Linked DNA regions of Pseudolabrys taiwanensis. The protein of the gene in region 1 binds, or shares a complex with, the protein of each later gene. Links are inferred from orthologs where the notes say so. Each region holds a gene or a part of one and is shown in the gene's direction. Other genes may lie near its edges.

Region 1 (5,751 bases):
TCATTGCAGCACCACACTTTTCATCACGCCGGCCCGAGGAAGTGCCGCACCGTCTCGATGAACTTGCCGACCGAGATCGGCTTCGACAGATAGGCCTCGCAACCGCCTTCGCGGATGCGCTCTTCGTCGCCCTTCATGGCGAAGGCGGTGACGGCCACCACCGGGATCGCCTTCAGTTCGGCGTCGTCCTTGAGCCACTTCGTGACTTCGAGGCCGGAGACTTCCGGCAACTGGATGTCCATGAGGATCAGATCGGGCCGGTGCTGGCGCGCCAGATCGAGCGCCTCGATACCGTTGCGGGTACCGATGGTCCGATAGCCGTGCGCTTCCAAAAGATCGTGGAAGAGCTTCATATTGAGCTCGTTGTCCTCGACGATCAGGACGGTTTTCGCCATCGCCCGTTTGTCCCCAACGCTTCCACGAGGCCGGCCCCACCTGCCGTCGCCAGCCCGCGCGTCCTCGGGCATGATCGGCTAGAACCGTAATGCCGATGTGTTGAGAAAAGGCAAATCCAATTGAAGAAACAGGCCCCTAGAGCAGCCCACGAGGCCGCAGAAGCTTTGGCGATTCAGGCGTTTACCTATATCGCGGGCGATCCCGAACGGCTCGGCCGGTTCCTCGCGACCACCGGCGTCGGCCCGGCCGAGATTCGCGCGGCCAGCGCCGAACCGGGCTTCCTGCGCGGTCTGCTCGAATATCTGGTCTCCGACGAGGCTTTGCTGACCGGTTTTGCCGCCGAGGCGGGCTTCCGGCCCGAAGATCCGGTCAAAGCGCTGGTCGTGCTCGGCGGCAGCCATTGGGAGCGCGACGTGCCGTGAGCTTCTGCCGCGATTGCCTGGCCGATGCGCCGCCGACGGCCACGCGCTGCCGCGCCTGCGGCTCGCCGCGGCTGATGCGGCACGCGGCGGCGGACAAGCTGACGATCGCCCATATCGACTGCGACGCCTTCTACGCCACCATCGAGAAGCGCGACGACCCTTCCCTCGCCGACAAGCCGCTGATCATCGGCGGCGGCAAGCGCGGCGTGGTGTCGACCGCCTGTTACATTGCGCGGACCTATGGCGTGCGCTCGGCGATGCCGATGTTCGAGGCCATGAGCCGCTGCCCGCATGCGGTCGTCGTCAAACCGAACATGGCGAAATACGTCGACGTCGGCCGCGAGGTGCGCCGGCGCATGCTGGCGCTGACGCCCTTGGTCGAGCCGTTGTCGATCGACGAAGCGTTCCTCGATCTCACCGGCACCGAACGTCTGCACGGCATGAGCGCGGCGAAGGTGCTGGCGCGTTTTGCCATGGAGGTCGAGCGCGAGATCGGCATCACGGTGTCGGTCGGCCTGTCGGCCAACAAGTTCCTGGCCAAGATCGCGTCCGATCTCGACAAGCCGCGTGGCTTTGCCGTCATCGCACCCGAAGAAGCGCCCGCCTTCCTCGCGCCCCGGCCGGTCGGCTTCATCTACGGCGTCGGCGCGGTGAGCGCGGCCAAGCTGGCGCAAGACGGCTTCCGCACCATCGCCGACCTGCAACGCGCCGAGGAGCGCGACCTGATGCGCCGTTACGGCGAGGAAGGCATGCGGCTGTGGCGCCTCGCGCGCGGCATCGACACGCGCCGTGTCGATCCCGAGCGCGAGACCAAGAGCGTTTCGGCGGAGACGACGTTCGACCGCGACATCGGCGAATTCCGTCCGCTCGAACAGACCTTGTGGGAATTGACCGAGAAGGTGTCCGGCCGCCTGAAGAAGCAGGCGTTGGCCGGTTCGACCGTGACGCTCAAGCTCAAGAGCGCGGACTTCAAGATCCGCACGCGGGCGCGTTCTCTGAATGGGCCGACGCAGCTTGCCGCCACCATCTTCGCCGCCGGGCGCGATCTGCTGAAGAACGAGGTGGGCGGCACGCGCTACCGGCTGATCGGCATCGGCGTCAGCCATCTGGAAGAAGTCAGCGGCGAGGAGCTTTCCGACCTGCTCAACCGCCGCGAAGCGCAGGCCGAACACGCGATCGACCGACTGCGCGAGAAGTTCGGCAAGGCCGCGGTGGTGAAGGGCTTGGCGATCGAGGAAGAGTAGATTTTGTTGTCATTGCCGGGCATAGCCCGTCGAAGACGGGCGTGAACGCCCTTATGCCCCGGCAATCCATGACGCCGTGCATCCTGGCAGAACCGAACGTATGGCTGTCGTGCGTGGAGACTCATCATGGATGCCCGGGCCGAGCCCGGACATGACGCCGAGTGCGTAGCCGAGCCGCCGCGCTGCGCGCTGCGGCTCAGGATGAGGCTCACATCTGCTGCGGCCGATGCAATGCGCAGCTCAATCAGTTGACCCAGCGCTTCAGCAGCACGGACGCGTTCACGCCGCCGAAGCCGAAGCCATTGACCATCGCGTAATCGACGGCACGCGCGCGCGGCTCACGTCCAATCAGATTGAGATCACTGAACGCATCGTCGGCCGTTTCCAGATTGAGCGTCGGCGGCAGAATGCCCGAACACAGTGCGCGGACCGTGAAGATGACACCGGCCGCACCAGCCGCGCCGAGCAGATGGCCCGTAGATGACTTCGTCGAGGAGACAGCAACGCCCGCGCCATTGAACACGCTGCGGATCGCCGACAACTCGGCGGCGTCGCCGAACGGCGTCGATGTCGCGTGCGCGTTGATGTAACCCACATCGCGGGCATCGATCCCGGCGGCGTTGATGGCGAGCCGCATGCAGCGCTGGAGGCCGGCGCCATCCTGCGGCGCCGCGACCATGTGATAGGCGTCGGACGTGGTGCCATAGCCGACCAACTCGGCGAGCGGCACGGCGCCGCGCGCGAGCGCATGATCGAGTTCTTCGACGACCACCGCGGCTGCGCCCTCGCTCATGACGAAGCCGTCGCGATCGGCGTCGAAGGGGCGCGACGCGCGTTCCGGCGTGTCATTGAAGCGCGTCGACAGCGCGCGCGCGGCCGCGAAGCTGCCAAGGCTGACGCGCTCGATACAACTTTCGGCGCCGCCGCAGATCGCGACGTCGATCTCGCCGCTGCGGATCATGCGCGCGCCGTCGCCGATCGCCTGCAGGCTCGCGGCGCAAGCCGTGACGGGCGCGCCGATGGGACCGCGAAAACCGTAACGGATCGACACCTGCCCGGCCGCGAGATTGACCAGGAACGACGGCACGGTGAACGGCGACAGCCGGCGCGAGCCATGTTGATCGGTGGTGTGCACGGCCTGCTTCATCGTCGCGAAGCCGCCGATGCCGGAGCCGATGATGGTCGCGGTGCGTTCGCGCTCCGCATCGCAGTCGGGCTTCCACGCGGACTGGGCGATGGCCTCGTCCGCGGCCGCGAGCGCGAACTGGATGAAGCGATCCATGCGCTTCTGGTCTTTGGCGCTGACGATGCGCTGCGGATCGAAGCCGCCTTCGGCGTCCTCGGACGTGTCGGACACGACACCGGCGATCTTCGCCGCGACGTCCCCGACAAGATTATCGGACATCCGGCGAACGCCCGACCGGCCGGCCAAAAGCCGTTGCCAAACGAGATCCGTGCCACAACCAAGCGGGGAGACGATACCGGAGCCGGTAACAACGATACGGCGCATTGTGCTCCTTCCGAGCGATGAGACGATCACCGCTCGCAAGGAAAAATGCGGCCGGCCTTGGGCACCCAGGGTTCGGGCTCTGTGGAGGGACCACGCCCGTTAGACCTAAGAAACACTTCTATTACGGCATCAAGACAGCAAACCGGGCGGCCCGACAACACAAATATGATCGCTCACACCGCTCGGCGCTCATTCCGATACCACGGGCTCATCGGCAGGGTTTCGCCTGCTTCACGTCCAGCGAGGTCATCTCGCCGGCAATGGTGAAATCGCTGTAGTCGAGCACCAGCGCACGCGAAATACCATTTTCATAGAGTTCAAAACTGATCGCATAGACCGGCGTCTGCTCGCCGGTCTGCTCCTGCTTCTGCGACTCCTGCACGAAATAGCTGATGGTGACCGGCCAGCGCGTGAGCTTGGCGAGCTCCGGCACCTTGGCCGCGGCATCGTTCACCGGCTTTTCGCCGGGCTTGATCGGGCGGCCGATGACGGTGAGCGTGTTGTAGAGCTTCTCGCCGGTTTCCGAGCCGTCATAGACCGGGAATTCGAGAATGGTTTTACCGGCGCGCGCGGCAGCGATGATCCGCCGCATATGCTCGGTCGGGAAAACGGCGCCCGCCGGCATGGTCAGCTTCTTCTCCTGTGGCTTGCTCAGCGCCACCGCAACCGCCTTCGCGTCGCGTTCGGCGCGGCCGTTCACCGAGTCGGTCGGCGTATCGTTGAGCAGGTTCTCGGAGTTGAAGCGGAACTTCGTGGCCTCACCGTCTTCCCAGGTGGTCGAGCGCAAATCGTTGACCGCCGCCTTGCCCTCGCCCGAGTCTAGCTCGGACACCTGGCGGAACTTCAGCTCGTAGCCGTCGCAGGCATTGCCGGAGAAATCGTACAGGATGCGGCCGCGCACGGTCTCGATGCCGCGGTTGCCGCGCGTCTTGGTGAGCTTGAGATCGTAGACAGCCCGATGCGGCGTCAGCACCACCCCGTCCGTCGGCGGCGCCGCCGCGGCGGGTCCCAGCACAGCCAGGGCGACGACGGCCGGCAGGCTCAGGCGTTGCACGTTCGCGAGAAAGGTCATCGGCGGCTCTCCAGGGCGGCGAATCCCGCCTCTCGCCCCAGCAAGACGGGAACATCCGGGCAAGATAGAGGCCGCCCCACTGCGCCGCAACGCCGCCGCGCGCGGCGCTTGCGTCCATTACCGCCTTCGGCCAAGGATGCCCGCGCAGTCGTTGAGGAGACAGGACATGGCCGGCACGGTTGAACAGAAGCTCGCAAGTCTCGGCATCACCTTGCCGACCCCGGCCGCGCCAGTGGCCAATTACGTGCCGTTCGTCCGCACCGGCAATCAGCTCGTCGTGTCCGGTCAACTCTGCTTCGGCCCCGACGGGAAGCTTGTGGTGACCGGTCAGCTCGGCGGCGGCGTCTCGCTCGAGGACGGACAGAAGGCCGCACGCGCCTGCGCCATCAATCTCATCGCTCAGGTGAAAGCGGCTGTCGGCGACCTCGACAAGGTCGTTCGCGTGGTACGCCTCGGCGGCTTCATCAACTCCGCACCGGGTTATGGCGACGGCCCGAAGGTCATGAACGGCGCCTCCGACCTGATGGTCGAGGTGTTCGGCGACAAGGGCCGCCACGCCCGCTCGACCGTCGGCGTCGCGGCGCTGCCGGCGCAGGCGGCCGTCGAGGTCGAAGGCCTATTCGAGATCGCATAGCCGAACCATGCCGGGGCTCGATTGGCTGACCGCACGGCCGATCGCCCATCGCGGGCTGCATGACGCCGCGCACGGCGTCATCGAGAACACACCGTCGGCCTTTCGCGCCGCCATCGACGGCACCTACGGCATCGAATGCGATGTCCAGTTGAGCGGCGACGGCGAAGCCGTCGTGCATCATGACGACGTGCTCGGCCGCCTCACGGAGGGCGGCGGCCGTCTCGCCGATATGACCACCGCCGCGCTCAAGGCGCTACCGTTCAAGCAGACGGCGGACCGCATGATCACCTTGGGCGAGCTGTGCGATCTCGTCGCCGGCCGCGTCACCTTGGTGGTCGAGATCAAGAGCCACTTCGACGGCGACACGCGGCTCGCCCGCCGCGCCGCCGAGCTGCTGCAAGGCTACGCCGGGCCGGTCGCGGTGATGTCGTTCGACCCGCAGATGATCGTGGCCATCCGCGATGTCGCGCCGG
Region 2 (16,383 bases), 2.8 Mb from region 1 along the record:
GCTGCCGGCATCGCCTGCCTCGAACTGCTCAAGGCCATCGGCTTCAAGCCGGAAAACCTGATCCTGTGCGACACCAAGGGCGTCATCTATCAGGGCCGCACCGACGGCATGAACCAGTGGAAGTCGGCTTATGCGGTGAAGACCGATAAGCGCACGCTGGCGGAAGCCTTTGAGGGCGTCGACGTTGCTTTCGGCCTGTCGGTCAAAGGCGCCTTCACGCCGGAAATGATCAAGTCGATGGCGCCGAACCCGATCATTTTCGCCATGGCCAATCCGGACGCCGAAATCACGCCGGAAGAAGTGGCCGCGATCCGCGACGACGCCATCATGGCGACCGGCCGTTCGGACTATCCGAACCAGATCAACAACGTTCTCGGCTTCCCCTACATCTTCCGCGGCGCGCTCGACGTGCGCGCGTCCGCCATCAACATGGAGATGAAGATCGCGGCCGCTCGCGCCCTCGCCGATCTCGCGCGCGAGGACGTCCCTGACGAGGTCGCTTCCGCTTACGGCGCGCGGCCGAAGTTCGGCCCGGACTACATCATTCCGGTGCCGTTCGATCCGCGCCTCATCTCTTACGTGCCGCCGGCGGTGGCGCAGGCGGCGATGGATACCGGCGTCGCGCGTAAGCCGATCGTCGACATGGAGATCTATCGCCAGCAGCTTTCGGCGCGCCGCGACCCGATCGCATCGACGCTGACGCAGGTCTACAACCGCGTGCGCCGTCAGCCCAAGCGCGTGGTGTTCGCGGAGGGCGAAGAGGAGCAGGTGATCCGCGCCGCCGCCAACTTCGTCGGCCAGGGCCTTGGCACGCCGGTGCTGGTCGGCCGCGAGGACCGCGTCAAAGCAGCCGCGGCGGATAACGGCATCGATCTCGACGGCATCGAGATCATCAACGCGCGGCTGTCGACGCGCAACACGGCGTACATCAACTACCTCTACGAACGGCTGCAGCGGCACGGCTATCTCATCCGCGACTGCCAGCGGCTGGTGAACACGGACCGCAATCACTTCGCCGCCTGCATGGTCGCGCTCGGCGATGCGGATGCCATGGTGACCGGCGTCACCCGCAACTTCTCGGTCGCGCTCGAGGACGTGCGCCGGGTGATCGATCCCAAGCCGGGCCATCGCGTCATCGGCGTATCGCTGGTGGTCACGCGCGGCCGCACGGTGCTGGTGGCCGACACCGCCGTCACTGAAATGCCCGCCGCCGAGGATCTCGCCGACATCGCGGTCGAAGCCGCGGGCGTCGCGCGCCGGCTCGGTTATGAGCCGCGCGTCGGCATGCTCGCCTTCTCCACCTTCGGCCATCCGCAGGGCGAGCGTTCGGAGCGCGTCATCGAGGCGGTGAAAATCCTCGATCACCGCCGTGTCGACTTCGAATACGACGGCGACATGGCCGCCGACGTCGCGCTCAATCCCGAGCTGATGACGGCCTATCCGTTCTGCCGCCTGTCGGGGCCGGCCAACGTGCTGGTGATGCCGGCGTTCCACTCGGCGTCGATCTCGACCAAGATGCTGCAGGAACTCGGCGGCGCCACCGTCATCGGCCCGCTGCTGGTCGGCCTCGACCGGCCGGTGCAGATCGTGCCGCTCGGCGCCAAGGACACGCAGCTCGTCAATCTGGCGGCGCTCGCGGCGTTCAATGTGAGCGGCTAACGGCGTTCGTCATGGCCGGGCATAGCCCGTTGAAGACGGGCGCAAATGCCCTTGTGTCCCGGCCATTCACGCCTTTCTATGTTACGCAAAAGAGCAACGCGGATGCCCGGCACAAGACCGGGCATCACGCATGCCGAGAGGAAACGCATGTCCAATAAAACGCTCTCCGGCGTCATCGCCGCCATCGCCACGCCGATCGACGACACCGGCGCGCCCGATCTGACGCGCGTCATCAAGCTCGCGCGCTTCCTGCTCGACAATGGGTGCGACGGCTTGAATGTGTTGGGCACTACCGGCGAAGCCACATCGTTTGCGCTGGCGGAACGCCAGGCGGTGATGGACGCCTATAAGGCGAACGGCCTGCCGCTTTCGCGGCTGATGGTTGGTACCGGCGCCGCCGCCGCCGCCGACGCCGTCGCGCTGACGCGTCATGCCGCCGCGCTCGGCTTCGGTGGCGCGCTGGTCCTGCCGCCCTTCTATTACAAGGGCGTGCCCGATGACGGCCTCGTCGCGTACATCGACGCCATCGTGACGGCGACGGCGGACAGGCCGATCCCGCTTTATCTCTACCACTACCCGGCGATGTCCGGCCTGCCCTGGACCATCCCGCTGATCAAACGTCTGCTGGAACTGCACCCCTCCCGTATCGTGGGCCTGAAGGACTCCTCCGGCGACATGGACTACGCGCGCGCCGCCGCCGCGCTGTCGAAGGACTTCGCGGTGTTCCCGTCCACCGAGGCCTGCCTGCTGGAGGCGCGCGGCGGCACCTTTGCCGGCTGCATCTCGGCCACCGCGAACCTCAACCCCGACCTGTGCGCCCGTGCCTGGGGCGCGGGCGACGCCGCCGCGCTCGACGCCGCGGTCGCCATCCGCCGGCTGTTCGAGGGCAAGCCGCTGGTCTCCGGCGTGAAGGCCCTGCTCGCGCATATCCACGGCGATCCGGCCCTGGCCCGCATGAAACCGCCGCTGGCGCCGCTGCCGGCGGCCGACCGGACCGCGGTCGCGGCCGGCTACGACGCCGTCCGGGCCCGCCGGGTGGCCTGAAAATTGAGGCCCCGACGGGCGTTGACGCCCGGGCGGGGTCTCTTTATAAGCCTGCGTCTTGGCGGCCGGGATACGCCCGGCCCCGCACCTTTTCTTATATATCTAGGCCGCTGCAGCGGAATTCCCGCCGAGAGCGCCGACGCCAACGAGAGATCAGATGGCCAATACGAAGTCCGCCCGCAAAGCCACGCGCGTCATCGCGCGCCGTACCGAAGTGAACAAGGCGCGCCGTTCGGTGCTGCGTTCGTCGGTCCGCAAGGTCGAGGAAGCGATCGCGTCGGGCGACAAGAACACCGCCGCCGCCGCGCTGCAGGCCGCCGAACCGGTGATCATGCGCGCCGCGCAAATCGGTGTCGTTCATAAGAACAATGCCAGCCGCAAGGTCTCGCGCCTCGCGCACCGGGTGGCTAAGCTCGGCAAGTAACATAAGACTGCCTTGCGCTGAGAGCCCCGCCGTCGCGGGGCTTTTCTATTACAGCTCAGAGAATAAAGTTCAGGCTGTCGTCCGCTTTTCATGAGGCGGACGGCAGCCTTTTTCTATGTTGCAGAACGGTCATTCCGCCGTCAGAAAACTTTGAGCGCTCCGATTTTACTTGACGGATATTCGCTCATCCGCGCGCTAAGCCCTGTGCCGCAACGCTTTCTCGCGAACGGCTACATTGTAAAACGATCATGAATCTCGTCGGCAAGTTAAAGACTTATCGAGCATGAATTCGCGGGACCGGAAAAATCATCCTATCAAGCATCGACGACATCACCCGCGATGAAATTTTTTTAAGTCCGGCGACACATTCAAGAATCTCGTCGCGCGCACAGATTCCGCACGAACGATCAACAGTTTGGAAATCTCTTTGCGACGCAGCAGAGCAACACCGTCGCGGCAATTACGACATACACGTAACACCGACGCATAAAGCCGTTGCTCACATGCTTCGCTCGTGTATCTTCATTCGGCGCCCCGGCTTCTCCGCGGCGCGTTACAGCAAAAGGTCAACGGCACGCTCATCGGCGCATGAGAACGGCTTTTATTTGCCCGATCGCAAATGCGATCACGATGGCACAACAAAAAGCCGCGAACAGACGTCAGAGCGTTGGACTTGTTCCCTGGGAGGTCGGCGCAGCAGACGTACGTAAGCTTGATGGATGATGCGAAGACTGAGGAACTGATCCAACTACCGTGTAGTTGAGCACGTAACTGATCCGGGCCCCCATTGCCCGAAGAACATTTGAGGGGGATGACAATGACAGATGCAGGGACAGTGTCGGCGACCAAGTCCGACCGCGTTGGACACGAAGTGTTCGATGCTTGTCCGTGTTGTCCTGTCGTGCCGTCATTCTCCTCCTACGTGGATTCCCTGACGCCGTTGTCGCTGATGCGTGTCCGGGGCATCCGCGGAGCGGTTTCCCCACCCGCGGGTTGAGACGCAAGGCTCTCTCGACCGCGGCCGCTGTCAGCTCGGGCATGATGCCCGCTGCATGTACCGTTGCCTCCAAAGAGATCATCGAGTGAGTAGTTGCGTCGCGTATCCGGCGTGTCGGCGGCTGTATGCCGCTTGTGCCGGGGCCACCCGAGTTCATTTCAACAATAGAAGCGGATAGAGCAGGTAGAATGTCGAACGCGGATCAGGATAGCTGGTCACGAGTCAAAGAACGTCTGCGCGCCGAAGTCGGCGACGACGTTTATTCGAGCTGGTTTGCCCGCATGGACCTGGAAGGCATCGAGGATGGCGGCGTCCGCCTCTCGGTTCCGACCCGCTTCCTCAAGAGCTGGATCCAGTCGCACTACGCCGAGCGCGTGCTCGCCTGCTGGCAAGCGCAGCAGCCGGAAGTCGGCCGTATCGAACTGATCGTGCGCTCCGCCGTGCTGAAGCCGGCCGCGCCTGTGGTGAAGAAAGCCGAGCCGATGCCGGCTGCCGTCAGCAATGGCAGCGGCGCTTATGCCGGCATCAACGGCAACGGTCATGGGCGGGTGTCGACTGTCGGCGACCCGGGCATGCACGATGCGCTGGGCGGCTCGCCGCTCGATCCGCGCCTCACCTTCGAGAGCTTCGTCGTCGGCCGCTCGAACACGCTCGCGCACGCCGCCGCCAAGCAGGTGGCGATCGCGCGCCGCAACGATCCCGTGATGTTCAACCCGCTTTACATCCATGCGGGTGTCGGCCTCGGCAAGACGCATCTGCTGCAGGCCATCACCTGGGCCGGCAACGCGGCGGGCGAGCGCAAGGTGCTCTATCTTACCGCCGAGAAGTTCATGTACGGCTTCGTGTCGGCGCTGCGCACGCAGACCGCACTCGCGTTCAAAGAAGCCCTTCGCGGTATCGGCGTGCTGGTGATCGACGACTTGCAGTTCCTGCAGGGCAAGTCGACGCAGGCCGAGTTCTGCCACACGCTCAATGCGCTGATCGATGCCGGCCGTCAGGTCATCATCGCCTCCGACCGGCCGCCGTCCGATCTCGAAAGCCTCGACGATCGCGTGCGCTCGCGTCTGGCCGGCGGTCTCGTGGTCGAGATGGGCACGCTCGGCGAAGAACTTCGCCTGGAAATCCTCAAGGCCCGCGTGCTCGCGGCCCGCGCGCATCATCCGAGCTTCGACGTGCCGCTGCCGGTGCTGTCGTATATCGCCAAGACCGTCACGCATAACGGCCGCGACCTCGAAGGCGCGCTCAACCGCCTGCTGGCGCACAACAAGCTGACCGGTCACCCGGTGACCCTGGAGATGGCCGAGCGCGAAGTGCGCGACCTGATCCGGCCGCAGGAACCCAAGCGCGTCAAGATCGAGGACATCCAGCGCATCGTCGCGCGGCAGTACAATGTTAGCCGCTCCGACCTGTTGTCCTCGCGCCGTACGGCCAACGTCGTGCGCCCGCGTCAGGTGGCGATGTATCTCGCCAAGACGCTGACCCTGCGCTCGCTGCCGGAGATCGGCCGTCGCTTCGGTGGCCGCGACCACACCACCGTTCTGCACGCGGTGCGCAAGATCGAGGGCCTCGTCGGCAACGACGTCGCGCTCGCCGAGGAGATCGAGATCCTGAAGCGCCAGCTGCAGGAGTAAAAGGGGTCTCGTACCGACGTCTGACCGTCACCCTGAGGTGGCCGCCGCAAGGCGGCCCTCGAAGGGGGACAGCCCGTGCCCGTCATCCTTCGAGGCTCGCTTCGCTCGCACCTCAGGATGACGGATCAGGGGCCACAGCCGCGGCGCTGCCCTGTGGACCGCCTGGGGATAGGAGCGGGGAGCAAAAACGCGCCCTTGCGCATTTGCCCCGCTCTTGCCACCTTTGCCCCCCGGCGCCCGCATTCCGCGGGCGGCCGGCTTGGTGTCACGCCCGTTCCCGGGCTTATTCCGGCGCCTAAGCGGGTCTTCCATGAAAGTTACTGTCGAGCGTGCTGAACTGTTGAAGTCGCTGGGCCACGTCCACCGCGTGGTCGAACGGCGCAACACCATCCCAATTCTCGCCAACGTGCTGGTCAAGGCCGACAAGGGCGCCCTGAGCCTGAAGGCGACCGACCTCGACCTCGAAGTCACCGACACCATCGCCGCCGAGGTGACGCCGGGCGGCTCGACCACCGTGCCGGCGCATATGTTCTACGACATCGTGCGCAAGCTGCCGGACGGCTCGCAGATCGTCATCGAAGGGTCCGGCGACCGCGCCGTGCTGTCGATCCGCGCCGGACGTTCGCGCTTCACGCTGCAGACGCTGCCGGAGAGCGACTTCCCCGATCTCGCCGCCGGCGAGATGACGCATTCGTTCAAACTGCCGGCCGCCGACCTCAAGCGGCTGATCGACAAGACCCAGTTCGCGATCTCCACCGAGGAGACGCGCTACTATCTCAACGGCATCTACCTGCACGCGGCGGGCGCGGCCAATGCCGCGACCTTGCGCGCGGTGGCGACCGACGGCCACCGCCTCGCGCAATGCGAATTGCCGCTGCCCGAGGGCGCGGCCGGCATGCCGGGCATCATCATCCCGCGCAAGACCGTGGGCGAAGTGCAGCGCCTGATCGACAGCGGCGAAGGCGAGATCGCCATCGAGTTGTCGGCCGGCAAGATCCGCTTCACCATCGGCCCGGTGGTGCTCACCTCGAAGCTGATCGACGGCACCTTCCCCGATTACGGCCGCGTCATCCCGGTCAACAACGACAAGAGCCTCGTCGTCGACAAGAAGGACTTCGAGGCGGCGGTCGACCGCGTTTCGACGGTGTCGAGCGAACGCGGCCGCGCGGTGAAGCTGTCGATCACCGGCGGACGGCTGGTGCTGTCGGTGACCAATCCGGATTCAGGCAGCGCCACCGAAGAGCTCGAGGTCGACTACGATTCCGAGCCGCTCGATATCGGCTTCAACTCGCGCTACCTGCTCGACATCGCCGCGCAGATCGAGGGCGAGGTGGCCGTGCTCAAGCTTGCCGATCCGGGCTCGCCGACCCTGATCCAGGACCGCGACGCCAAGGGCGCGCTCTACGTGCTGATGCCGATGCGGGTGTAGCGCCGTCGCCGCTTGCTCGGGTACCCTCTCCCCTTGCGGGAGAGGGTGGCGCGCGATAGCGCGCCGGGTGAGGGGTCGGTGCCAGCAGGCTTTCACCATCGTCCGACGGCGAAGAAGAGCCGCAGCTTCGCGCGGCAGATGCGCCGTGCTCCGACCGAAGCCGAAGCCAGAATGTGGCGGCTGCTGCGCGACCGCAGACTCGCAGGGTTCAAGTTCCGTCGCCAAGTACCGCTGGATGGCTCCATCATCGACTTCGTTTGCTTCGACCACCGCATCATCATCGAAATTGACGGCAGCCAGCACTTCTCGTCACCACGCGATCAAGAGCGGGATCGGCATTTTGCGCGCGAGGGATTTCGCGTCCTTCGCTATTGGAATAACGAAGTTCTGCAGACACCCAATTCCGTCTTGGAAGACATTTTCGCGCGTCTCACGAATGGCACGGACTGACCCCTCACCCGGCGCGCGCCCGAACTCGGCTATAGCCGAGTTCGGCACTTTAGAGTGGTCGAAGTCGGATAAATCCGACTTCGACTGCGCGCCACCCTCTCCCGCAAGGGGAGAGGGTCGGCTGCGGCCTATGGCGCGGCACAGCCAATGACCGCTGCCTTCATCCGCCGCCTGACGCTGAGCAACTTCCGCAGCTATCACGCCGCGCAGGTGAGGCTCGACCGCGCCGGTCCCGTGGTGCTCACCGGCGCGAACGGCGCCGGCAAGACCAATATGATCGAAGCTATCTCCATGCTCGCGCCCGGCCGCGGCCTGCGCCGCGCCACCATGGACGAGCTGGCTTTTTCGGAAGGCGGAGGCACTTGGGCGATCAATGCCGAGATCGAAGGCATGCTCGGCCTTGCAACGCTCGGCACCGGCATCGATGCGCCGGCGGGCGAAGACGGCTCGACGTCGCGCAAATGCCGCATCGATCGCGAGCCGGTCTCGTCGGCCACCGCTTTCGCCGATCATCTGCGCGTCGTCTGGCTGACGCCGTCGATGGATCCCCTGTTCAACGGCCCCGCCTCCGAACGGCGGCGCTTTCTCGACCGCCTGGTGCTGGCGGTCGACGCGCAGCACGCCAGCCGCGTTTCGGCGCTCGAGCGCGCGCTGCGCTCGCGCAACCGGCTGCTGGAGGATCCCAAGAGCGATCCGCATTGGCTCGACGCGGTCGAGCACGAGACGGCGGAAGTCGCCGTCGCCGTCGCCGCCGCGCGCGCCGAGACGGTCAACCGCCTGTCCGGCGCCCTCGCCGTCGCGCATGAACAGACGCCGGCCTTTCCCTTCGCCGAGATCAGGCTCGATGGCTGGATGGAGCAGTTGCTGCCGGCTTACAGCGCCGGCGAGATCGAAGACCGCTATCGCGCGCTGCTGAAAGACGGCCGCGCGCGCGATGCCGCCGCCGGCCGCACGCTCGACGGTCCGCACCGCTCCGACCTGATCGTGACGCACGTGAACAAGGGCGTTGCCGCCGGCAACGCCTCGACCGGCGAGCAAAAGGCGCTGCTGATCCGTCTCGTGCTCGCGCATGCCTCGCTGATCAAGGACATGACCGGTTACGCGCCGCTCTTGCTGCTCGACGAAGTGGTGGCGCATCTCGATCCGGGGCGGCGCGCCGCGCTTTACGACGCGTTGGCGGCGCTCGGCGCGCAAGTATGGATGACGGGCGCGGACCCGGCAGCCTTCGGCGACATCACCGATCGCGCGCAGGTCTTTGTGGTGCGTCCGGGAGAAGTGGCCCCGGCAGGTGCCAACTAGTACCGCTGTTCCCATTCATCGAGAAATGTTGAGAGCGGCGGCGCCGGAACTATAAACGCGCGCTGAGATTTCTATCTTACATGCGGCGGGATGCCGTAGCTCCAGCAAAAGCGAGGAGTGCGAACGCGATAGGATCAAGGGGTGCGACCGTGGAAAACGATACGACAGAGCAGATCAAACAAGAACTCCATCGCACCATAGACCGCATGCGGCACGATCTGGACCGTGTGGAAATACTTACCGCAGCCTTGAGCGTGTTTGCCCGGCCCATCCCCGAATACGAGCCGACATTCCTGCATATCCGGCACGCCACCCGCGGCGTTCACAAGCTGGGAACCTCGGACTAGACCTCGCCGAGCAATTCGCGCCGCTGCCGTTCCGACGCATCGGAGTAACGCCGCAGCGCATGCGCCTCGCTGAGCAGGCCCAGCACCTGCCGCCGCTCCGACGAATCCACCACGGGCAGCGCTTCCGCTTCGAAGCGGTCGAACGCGGAGATCGCTTCCTGCGCGGTCATTTGCGGCAAGAGCACGTGATCCTTGTGGTGCAGGATATCGCGCAGGGACACCGTCGCGCCGAGTTCGGGCGCGTGCGCCTCCGCGACCAGCACCATGCCGGCGTAACGGCCGTCTTCGTCGACGGCGATCACCTGGTTGGTCGAGCCGATGGGAAAGGCTTCGCGGAAGGCGGAGACCGGCGTCTCGACCGGGCTGGTGCGCACATCGGCGCGCATCATCTGGCCCACGGTCAGATCGCGGATCCAACCGACATCGGCGGCGCTGCGGATCGTTTCGCCGCGCAAGTGGAAGCGCCACGTCGCGAACGAGTAGCCGAAGAACTCGCGCGTCACCTGCATGGAAACGATGGCGGCAATGAGCACCGCCGTCGCCAGCCAGAGGTCGCCCGTCGCTTCCAGCGCGATGAAGGTCATGGTCAGCGGGCCGCCGATCACCGACACCGACAGCGCGCAGAGCCCGATGATGGCATAGACGTCCGGGTCGACCGTCGCGTTGGGCAGGACCAGGGCCAGCCCGCTGGCGAACAATTGCCCGCCGAGCGCCCCTAAGAGCAGCGAGGCGAAGAACAAGCCGCCGCGAAAGCCGGAGCCGAGCGAGATGATCGAGGCCAGCGCCTTCAACACGAAGATGGTGGCCAGCATCGTGATCGGCAGCTTGATGAGGCCGGCCAGATGCAGGGCGCCGTGGCCGGAGGCCATGATGTGCGGCGTGACCAGCGCCATCAGACCGACGAGCGTGCCGCCGATGGCCGGACGATACTGCGACGGCACTTTGAGCCGCACATACAGGCGCTCGCAGGCGGCGACGCCGCGCATGATGGCGATGCCGATGATCGCCGCCAGCAAGCCGACACCGGCGGCGATCAGCACATCGCGCACGCCGACCACAGCGATGGCCTTACTTTCGATGCCGAAGGGGAAGGGCGAGAAGGCCTGGGCCGTGAGAAAGCCGACCAGCGAGGCGACCCCGACCGGCGCCAAACTGGCGATCGAATAGGTGCCGATCACCAGCTCGAAGGCATAGAAAGCACCGCCGAGCGGCGCGCCGAAAGCCCCGGCGATGGCCGCCGCCGCGCCGCAGCCGACCAGCACGCGCATATCGCTCCGGCGCAGGCGGAAAGCGCGGCCGAGCCCGGACGAGATGCCGCTGGCGAGCTGGGTGTAGCCGGCCTCGAGCCCGACCGAGGCGCCGATGCCGCTCGACCAGATGGTCTGGGCGGCCACGATCAGGCTGCCGCGGATCGACATCCGCCCGCCGTGCAGGGCGTTCGCCTCGATGGGGTCGACCTCGGTCCCGCGCCGGCGGGCGATGTAGGCCGCGACAATGCCGAACAGCAGGCCGCCGATGCTGGGCACCAGCACCGCGTAAAGGGGGTTAATGGACGATTGCGCCGACAGGCGCTCCCCCGGGCCGATGCGAAACAGCAGGGTGTGCATCAACCCGACCAGCTCGCTCATGGCGGCGATCACGAGACCGCCGGTCACGCCGGCCACCACCGCCAGCAGGATAATGCTGGATTCCCGGGCGCGGACGATCGCGCGCAGCCGATGCGGGACCTCGAAGGGCCGGCTCGGTGGCTTCTCAAGCTTGGGGCTGAACCAACGCATCGACACGCACGACAGGGACGCGGAATTTGCTTGCTTAGAGGCCAACTCGCGACCGCGCGCAAGCGAATTGCCGATAATTCTTGCGCCGGATGGAACCGAATCCTGGGCTGCGCATTCTCAACTTTTGGTGGGGTAGTAAACGAGGTCCGGCTTGGCGCAGGACCCGAACGCGTGTGCGGGGGGTTGCGTGAAAGCCGACGTAAAATCCGAACAACTGCCGACGATTGAAAAGGCTCCGACGGGCATCCAGGGCCTCGACGAGATCACCTATGGCGGCCTGCCGAAGGGGCGGCCGACGCTCCTGTGCGGCTCGGCCGGCTGCGGCAAAACCTTGTTCTCGATGACGTTCCTGTACAACGGCGCCGTCCAGTTCGACGAGCCGGGGGTCTTTATCGCTTTCGAGGAGCAGCCAGGCGATCTCATCAAGAACGTGGGCTCGCTCAGCTACGACGTCGAGCGGCTGATCGCCGAGAAGAAGCTCGCCATCGATCACGTCCACATCGAACGCAACGAGATCGAGGAATCCGGCGACTACGACCTCGAGGGCCTGTTCATCCGCCTCGGCTTCGCCATCGACTCGATCGGCGCCAAGCGGGTGGTCATCGACACCATCGAGACATTGTTCGGCGGCCTCGACAATCCGGCCATTCTGCGCGCCGAGCTGCGGCGCTTGTTCGAATGGCTCAAGGAAAAAGGCGTCACGGCGATCATCACCGGTGAACGCGGCGACGGGACGCTCACCCGGCACGGTCTCGAGGAATACGTCTCGGACTGCGTCATCCTGCTCGACAACCGCGTCGTCGACCAGCTCGCCACCCGCCGCATGCGCATCGTAAAATATCGCGGCTCGGCGCACGGCACGAACGAATACCCGTTCATCATCGACGAGGAAGGCATCACGGTGATGCCGATCACCTCGACCGGCCTCTCCCACGACGCTTCGACCGAACGGATCACCAGCGGTATTGCCGATCTCGACGCCATGCTGGAGGGCAAGGGCTTCTACCGCGGCTCCAGCATCCTGATCTCGGGCATGGCCGGCAGCGGCAAGTCGACAACCTCGGCGCATTTTGCCGATGCCGCATGCCGCCGCGGCGAACGCTGCATCTACTTCGCGATGGAAGAGTCGCCCACGCAGATCATCCGCAACATGCGCGCGATCGGCCTGGACTTGCAGCGATGGGTCGACAACGGCCTGTTGAAATTTTCCGCGAAGCGGCCGAGCCTCTTTGGGCTCGAGACGCATCTCGCGTCCATGCATCGCGACGTCGAGCTGTTCGATCCCTCTAGCGTTGTTGTCGACCCCATATCGGCGCTGCTCGGCGCCGGCGTCACCGGCGACGTCCATTCGATGATCCTGCGACTCGTCGATTTCCTGAAAGCGCGGGCCATCACCGCGTTCTTCACGAACCTGACGCACGGCAAGACCGAGAACGCGACGACCGACATTGCCATTTCGTCGCTGATGGACGCTTGGCTGCTGCTCTATAACCGCGAGAGCAATGGCGAGCATAACCGCGAACTCTACCTGCTGAAGGCGCGCGGCATCGCGCATTCGAACCAGGTCCGCGAGTTCCTCATCACCTCCCAAGGCATCAAATTGCGCGATGTCTATGTGGGGCCGGCCGGCGTTCTCACCGGCTCGGCGCGCATACAGCAGGAGGCAAAGGAAACGGCCGAACGTCTGCACCGCGACCAGGAAGCGACAAGGCGGGCCCGCGAGATCGAGCGCCGGCGGCGGCAGATCGCGGCGCAGATCGAGGTTCTGCAGGCGCAGCTGGCGGGTGAAGAAGAGGAGGCCGGCATGCTCGAGGGCGAAGCGACCGCGCGCGAGCAGCGACTGGCGAAGGACCGGGCCCAACTCGCGCTCAACAGAAGCGCGTCCCGTCAAGACAACCAAGAAAAAGGCCGATAGCAATGGTCGCTCCGACCGAGGGGTACAATCTACGTCTCTATGTGGCGGGCCAGACGCCGAAGTCGGTCGCGGCCATCGCCAATCTCCAGAAGATCTGTGAGACGCATCTGCCCGGCCGCTACAACATCACGATCATCGATCTGATGAAGGACCCGGCGCTGGCGCAGCGCGATCAGATCGTCGCGATTCCGACGCTGATCCGTCATCTGCCGGAGCCGCTCAAGCGCATCATCGGCGATCTCTCCAACGCAGAGAAAGTGCTGGTCGGCCTCGACATCGCCCCGACCTGACGGTGCGGAGAACGACGTTGGATAAACCGGACATCGATCGCCTCGCGCTGCTCCACACCGCCTCCGACGCGGAAGAAACGGTCCGCGCCATTTACCAGGGCGCGGTCGATGCGGTCGTGGTGCAGGGCCGCAACGGCCCGCAGATCGTGACGCTGAGCGGCGCCGACGAGCCCTACCGCGTTATCGTCGAGCGCATGACCGACGGCGCGCTCACGGTCTCGACCGAAGGCGTGATCCTCTACGTCAACCGGCGCCTGTCGGAGATGACCGGCGAAGAGGCCGGCGCGCTGATCGGCAAGCAGTTCGCGTCCCTGTTCGCAGGCGCCGTGCCGGAGGACATCAACAGCTGGACGCAGCCGGCCGACGGCGGCGTGCGCTACGAGGCCAATCTCGCGCGCGGCGCGGCGGCATCCTTGCCGGTTTCGGTGTGGGCGGGTCCGGTCGCGCTCGGCGACCGGCCGGCGGCGCTGGTGACGATCAGCGACCTGTCCGTGCAGCGGCGCGCCGACGAGATCGCGGTTGCCGAGCGCTTCGCGCGCTCGATCCTCGAACAGGCGACCGACGCCATCCTGGTGCTCGATCCGAGCGGCCGCATCACGCATGCGAGCTGGGCGGCCGAGCAGTTGGTGCAGACCTCGCCGATCGGACGGCAGTTCTCGGACGCCTTTCCGCTCGTCACGGCCGATCCCACCCAGGCCGGCGCGCTCGAGCGCTATTCCGCCCCGATGCTGGATTCGCTGCTCGCGACCCGTCCTTTCCACGGCCTGGAGGTGCGTCTGCGCGGCCGTGAAAGCGATGACAGTAACGCCCGCACTTTTCTCTTGAGCGCCGGCCCCCTGCTCGATCAGGCCAAGCAGGTGGTCGGCTCCATCGTCACGCTGACCGATATCTCGGCCCGCAAACGAGCCGAAGAGCAGCAGACGATGCTCGTCGCCGAGCTCAATCACCGCGTGAAGAACATTTTGGCCATCGTGCAGTCGATCGCGACGCAGACCGTCCGGAATACCGGCTCGCTCGACGGCTTCAAGGAAACCTTCGGCGGCCGCCTGCGAGCGCTGTCGGTGGCCCACGATGTGCTGACAAAGACGCGATGGGGCGGCGTCGAGGTGACGCAGCTGCTGAAGGAGATCATGTCGCCTTACCGCGAGCGCGTCAGCATCGAGGGGCCGCCGCTGGTCATGTCCTCGCAAAGCATCGTGCCGCTGTCGATGGTGCTGCACGAGCTGATGACCAACGCCGCCAAATACGGCGCCTTGTCGTCGTCGGGCCACATCCTTCTGACCTGGCAAAAGAGCGAGGCACCGGCGACGGTGCAGATGGTCTGGCAGGAAGAAGGGGGCCCGCGCGTGGCCGGGGGTACGCGCCGCGGCTTCGGCACCAAGCTGATCGAGCGTGTGATGAGCTACGACCTCGAAGGTTCCGCCGGGCTCGACTTCCAGCCGAGCGGCCTGGTGTGCACGCTGAGCTTCCCGATCGCCGGCCCTCGGTTCTCCCTGCAGGACCCTCCCGCCTCCACAGCCGCGCTCGGCTAGGCGAGGAAATGCTTCTCGCAGGCCTGGCGTAGCCTCCGCTCGTCAAACGGCTTGGACAGGCGCGGCAGGGCGCGATAGGCGTCCGGGTACAACGTCGCGTCGTCATAGCCCGAGGTCAGCACCACCTTCAGGCCGAGATCGAGAAGTTCGGGCAGGACGCTGAAAATCTGGCTACCCCGCAAATTGACGTCGAGCAGCGCCCCGTCGAGATTGCCCGCGCGCGCCAAGCGCACCACGTCCTCGATGCGGCCCACGGGGCCGACGACCTCGCAGCCGAAATGGTCCAACGTCGTCTCGAGATCGAACGCGATCAGGCTTTCGTCTTCGGCGACCAGGATCCGGAGGCCCTGAAGGCTGGTTTTGCGGGGCTGATCCACTTGGCCGATTTTCCTTCTTATGTCGGCCAATAGGCATGGGGGACGCACGTCTGACAAGTCCTGCATTCATTGCAAACGCCGAACGGGCGCCATGGGTTCAAGAGGCTTTTTAGGGGCCGCGATCCGGGCGGATTTTTCGCGCGCCAAACCTTGAAAAAATGACGTCCGATCAACATATTAGGAGCACTCACTTTACCCTGTACGAGACTCTGTTTTCGTGTCACACAAACACGTCGTCCCGACTCATTTTTCCGTCCGCCTTCAAGGTGCCGTCGATGGCTGAACCGGCCCGCAATATCCCGTCCGACCCGAACGACTATGGCGCAGACTCGATCAAGGTCCTCAAGGGCCTCGATGCCGTGCGCAAGCGTCCGGGCATGTATATCGGCGATACCGACGACGGCTCCGGCCTGCACCATATGGTCTACGAGGCGGTCGACAACGGCATCGACGAGGCGCTGGCCGGCCACGCGACGGAAGTGTCCGTTACGCTGAACGCCGATGGCTCCTGCTCGGTGTTCGACAACGGCCGCGGCATTCCAACCGCCATGCATTCGGAAGGCGTGTCGACACCCGAAGTGGTGATGACCCAGCTTCACGCCGGCGGCAAATTCGACCAGAACTCCTACAAGGTGTCCGGCGGCCTGCACGGCGTCGGCGTGTCCGTCGTGAACGCGCTGTCGACCTGGCTGAAGCTGACGATCTGGCGGGACGGCAAGGAGCACTTCATCGAATTCCGCGACGGCGTCACGGTCGCGCCGCTGAAGGAAGTCGGCCCGTCAAACGGCAAGCGCGGCACGGAAGTGAGCTTCCTGCCCTCGCCTGACACCTTCACCATGACGGAATTCGACTTCGCGACGCTCGAGCATCGTCTGCGCGAGCTCGCGTTCCTGAATTCCGGCGTGCGCATCGTGCTGTCCGACAAGCGTCACGCGGTCGAGAAGCGCGAAGAGATGATGTACGAAGGCGGCGTCGAAGCCTTCGTCAAATTCCTCGATCGCAGCAAGACGCCGCTGATCTCGGCGCCGATCATGCTCAAAAACGAGCGCGACGGCATCACCGTCGAGTGCGCGCTGTGGTGGAACGACGGCTATCACGAGAGCGTCCTCTGCTTCACCAACAACATCCCGCAGCGCGACGGCGGCACGCATCTCGCCGGCTTCCGCGGCGCGCTGACGCGTCAGATCACGCAATATGCCGAGGGCGCCGGC

The links.
Region 2: the proteins of DW352_RS04020 (region 1) and dnaN are in contact, whole or in part, in a solved structure (PDB 1OK7), measured with the Escherichia coli proteins. The link is inferred for Pseudolabrys taiwanensis from one-to-one orthologs.

What each region holds. Positions count from the first base shown.
Region 1 is NZ_CP031417.1:836,147-841,897, reverse strand. The notes cover bases 1-2,938. They hold DW352_RS04020 (DNA polymerase IV), read left to right. Parts: upstream 1-814; coding sequence 815-2,062; downstream 2,063-2,938. Other genes in these bases: fabF (beta-ketoacyl-ACP synthase II), read right to left, coding at 2,307-2,938; DW352_RS04025 (DUF3572 domain-containing protein), read left to right, coding at 516-818; DW352_RS04030 (response regulator), read right to left, coding at 24-395; DW352_RS04035 (PleD family two-component system response regulator), read right to left, coding at 1-4. Outside these bases: more of fabF, read right to left, coding at 2,939-3,572; DW352_RS04010 (cell envelope integrity EipB family protein), read right to left, coding at 3,781-4,644; DW352_RS04005 (RidA family protein), read left to right, coding at 4,811-5,278; DW352_RS04000 (glycerophosphodiester phosphodiesterase family protein), read left to right, coding at 5,286-5,751. UniProt on the Escherichia coli protein: Poorly processive, error-prone DNA polymerase involved in translesion repair and untargeted mutagenesis. Copies undamaged DNA at stalled replication forks, which arise in vivo from mismatched or misaligned primer ends.
Region 2 is NZ_CP031417.1:3,667,331-3,683,713, forward strand. Bases 5,231-8,124 are described here. They hold dnaN (DNA polymerase III subunit beta), read left to right. Parts: upstream 5,231-6,065; coding sequence 6,066-7,184; downstream 7,185-8,124. Other genes in these bases: dnaA (chromosomal replication initiator protein DnaA), read left to right, coding at 5,231-5,755; DW352_RS17430 (endonuclease domain-containing protein), read left to right, coding at 7,263-7,634; recF (DNA replication/repair protein RecF), read left to right, coding at 7,782-8,124. Also shown: DW352_RS17405 (NADP-dependent malic enzyme), read left to right, coding at 1-1,659; DW352_RS17410 (dihydrodipicolinate synthase family protein), read left to right, coding at 1,807-2,703; rpsT (30S ribosomal protein S20), read left to right, coding at 2,861-3,127; more of dnaA, read left to right, coding at 4,313-5,230; more of recF, read left to right, coding at 8,125-8,933; DW352_RS17440 (hypothetical protein), read left to right, coding at 9,083-9,280; DW352_RS17445 (chloride channel protein), read right to left, coding at 9,277-11,058; circadian clock protein KaiC, read left to right, coding at 11,246-12,973; DW352_RS17455 (circadian clock KaiB family protein), read left to right, coding at 12,976-13,263; DW352_RS17460 (sensor histidine kinase), read left to right, coding at 13,281-14,795; DW352_RS17465 (response regulator), read right to left, coding at 14,792-15,172; gyrB (DNA topoisomerase (ATP-hydrolyzing) subunit B), read left to right, coding at 15,448-16,383. UniProt on the Escherichia coli protein: Confers DNA tethering and processivity to DNA polymerases and other proteins. Acts as a clamp, forming a ring around DNA (a reaction catalyzed by the clamp-loading complex) which diffuses in an ATP-independent manner freely and bidirectionally along dsDNA.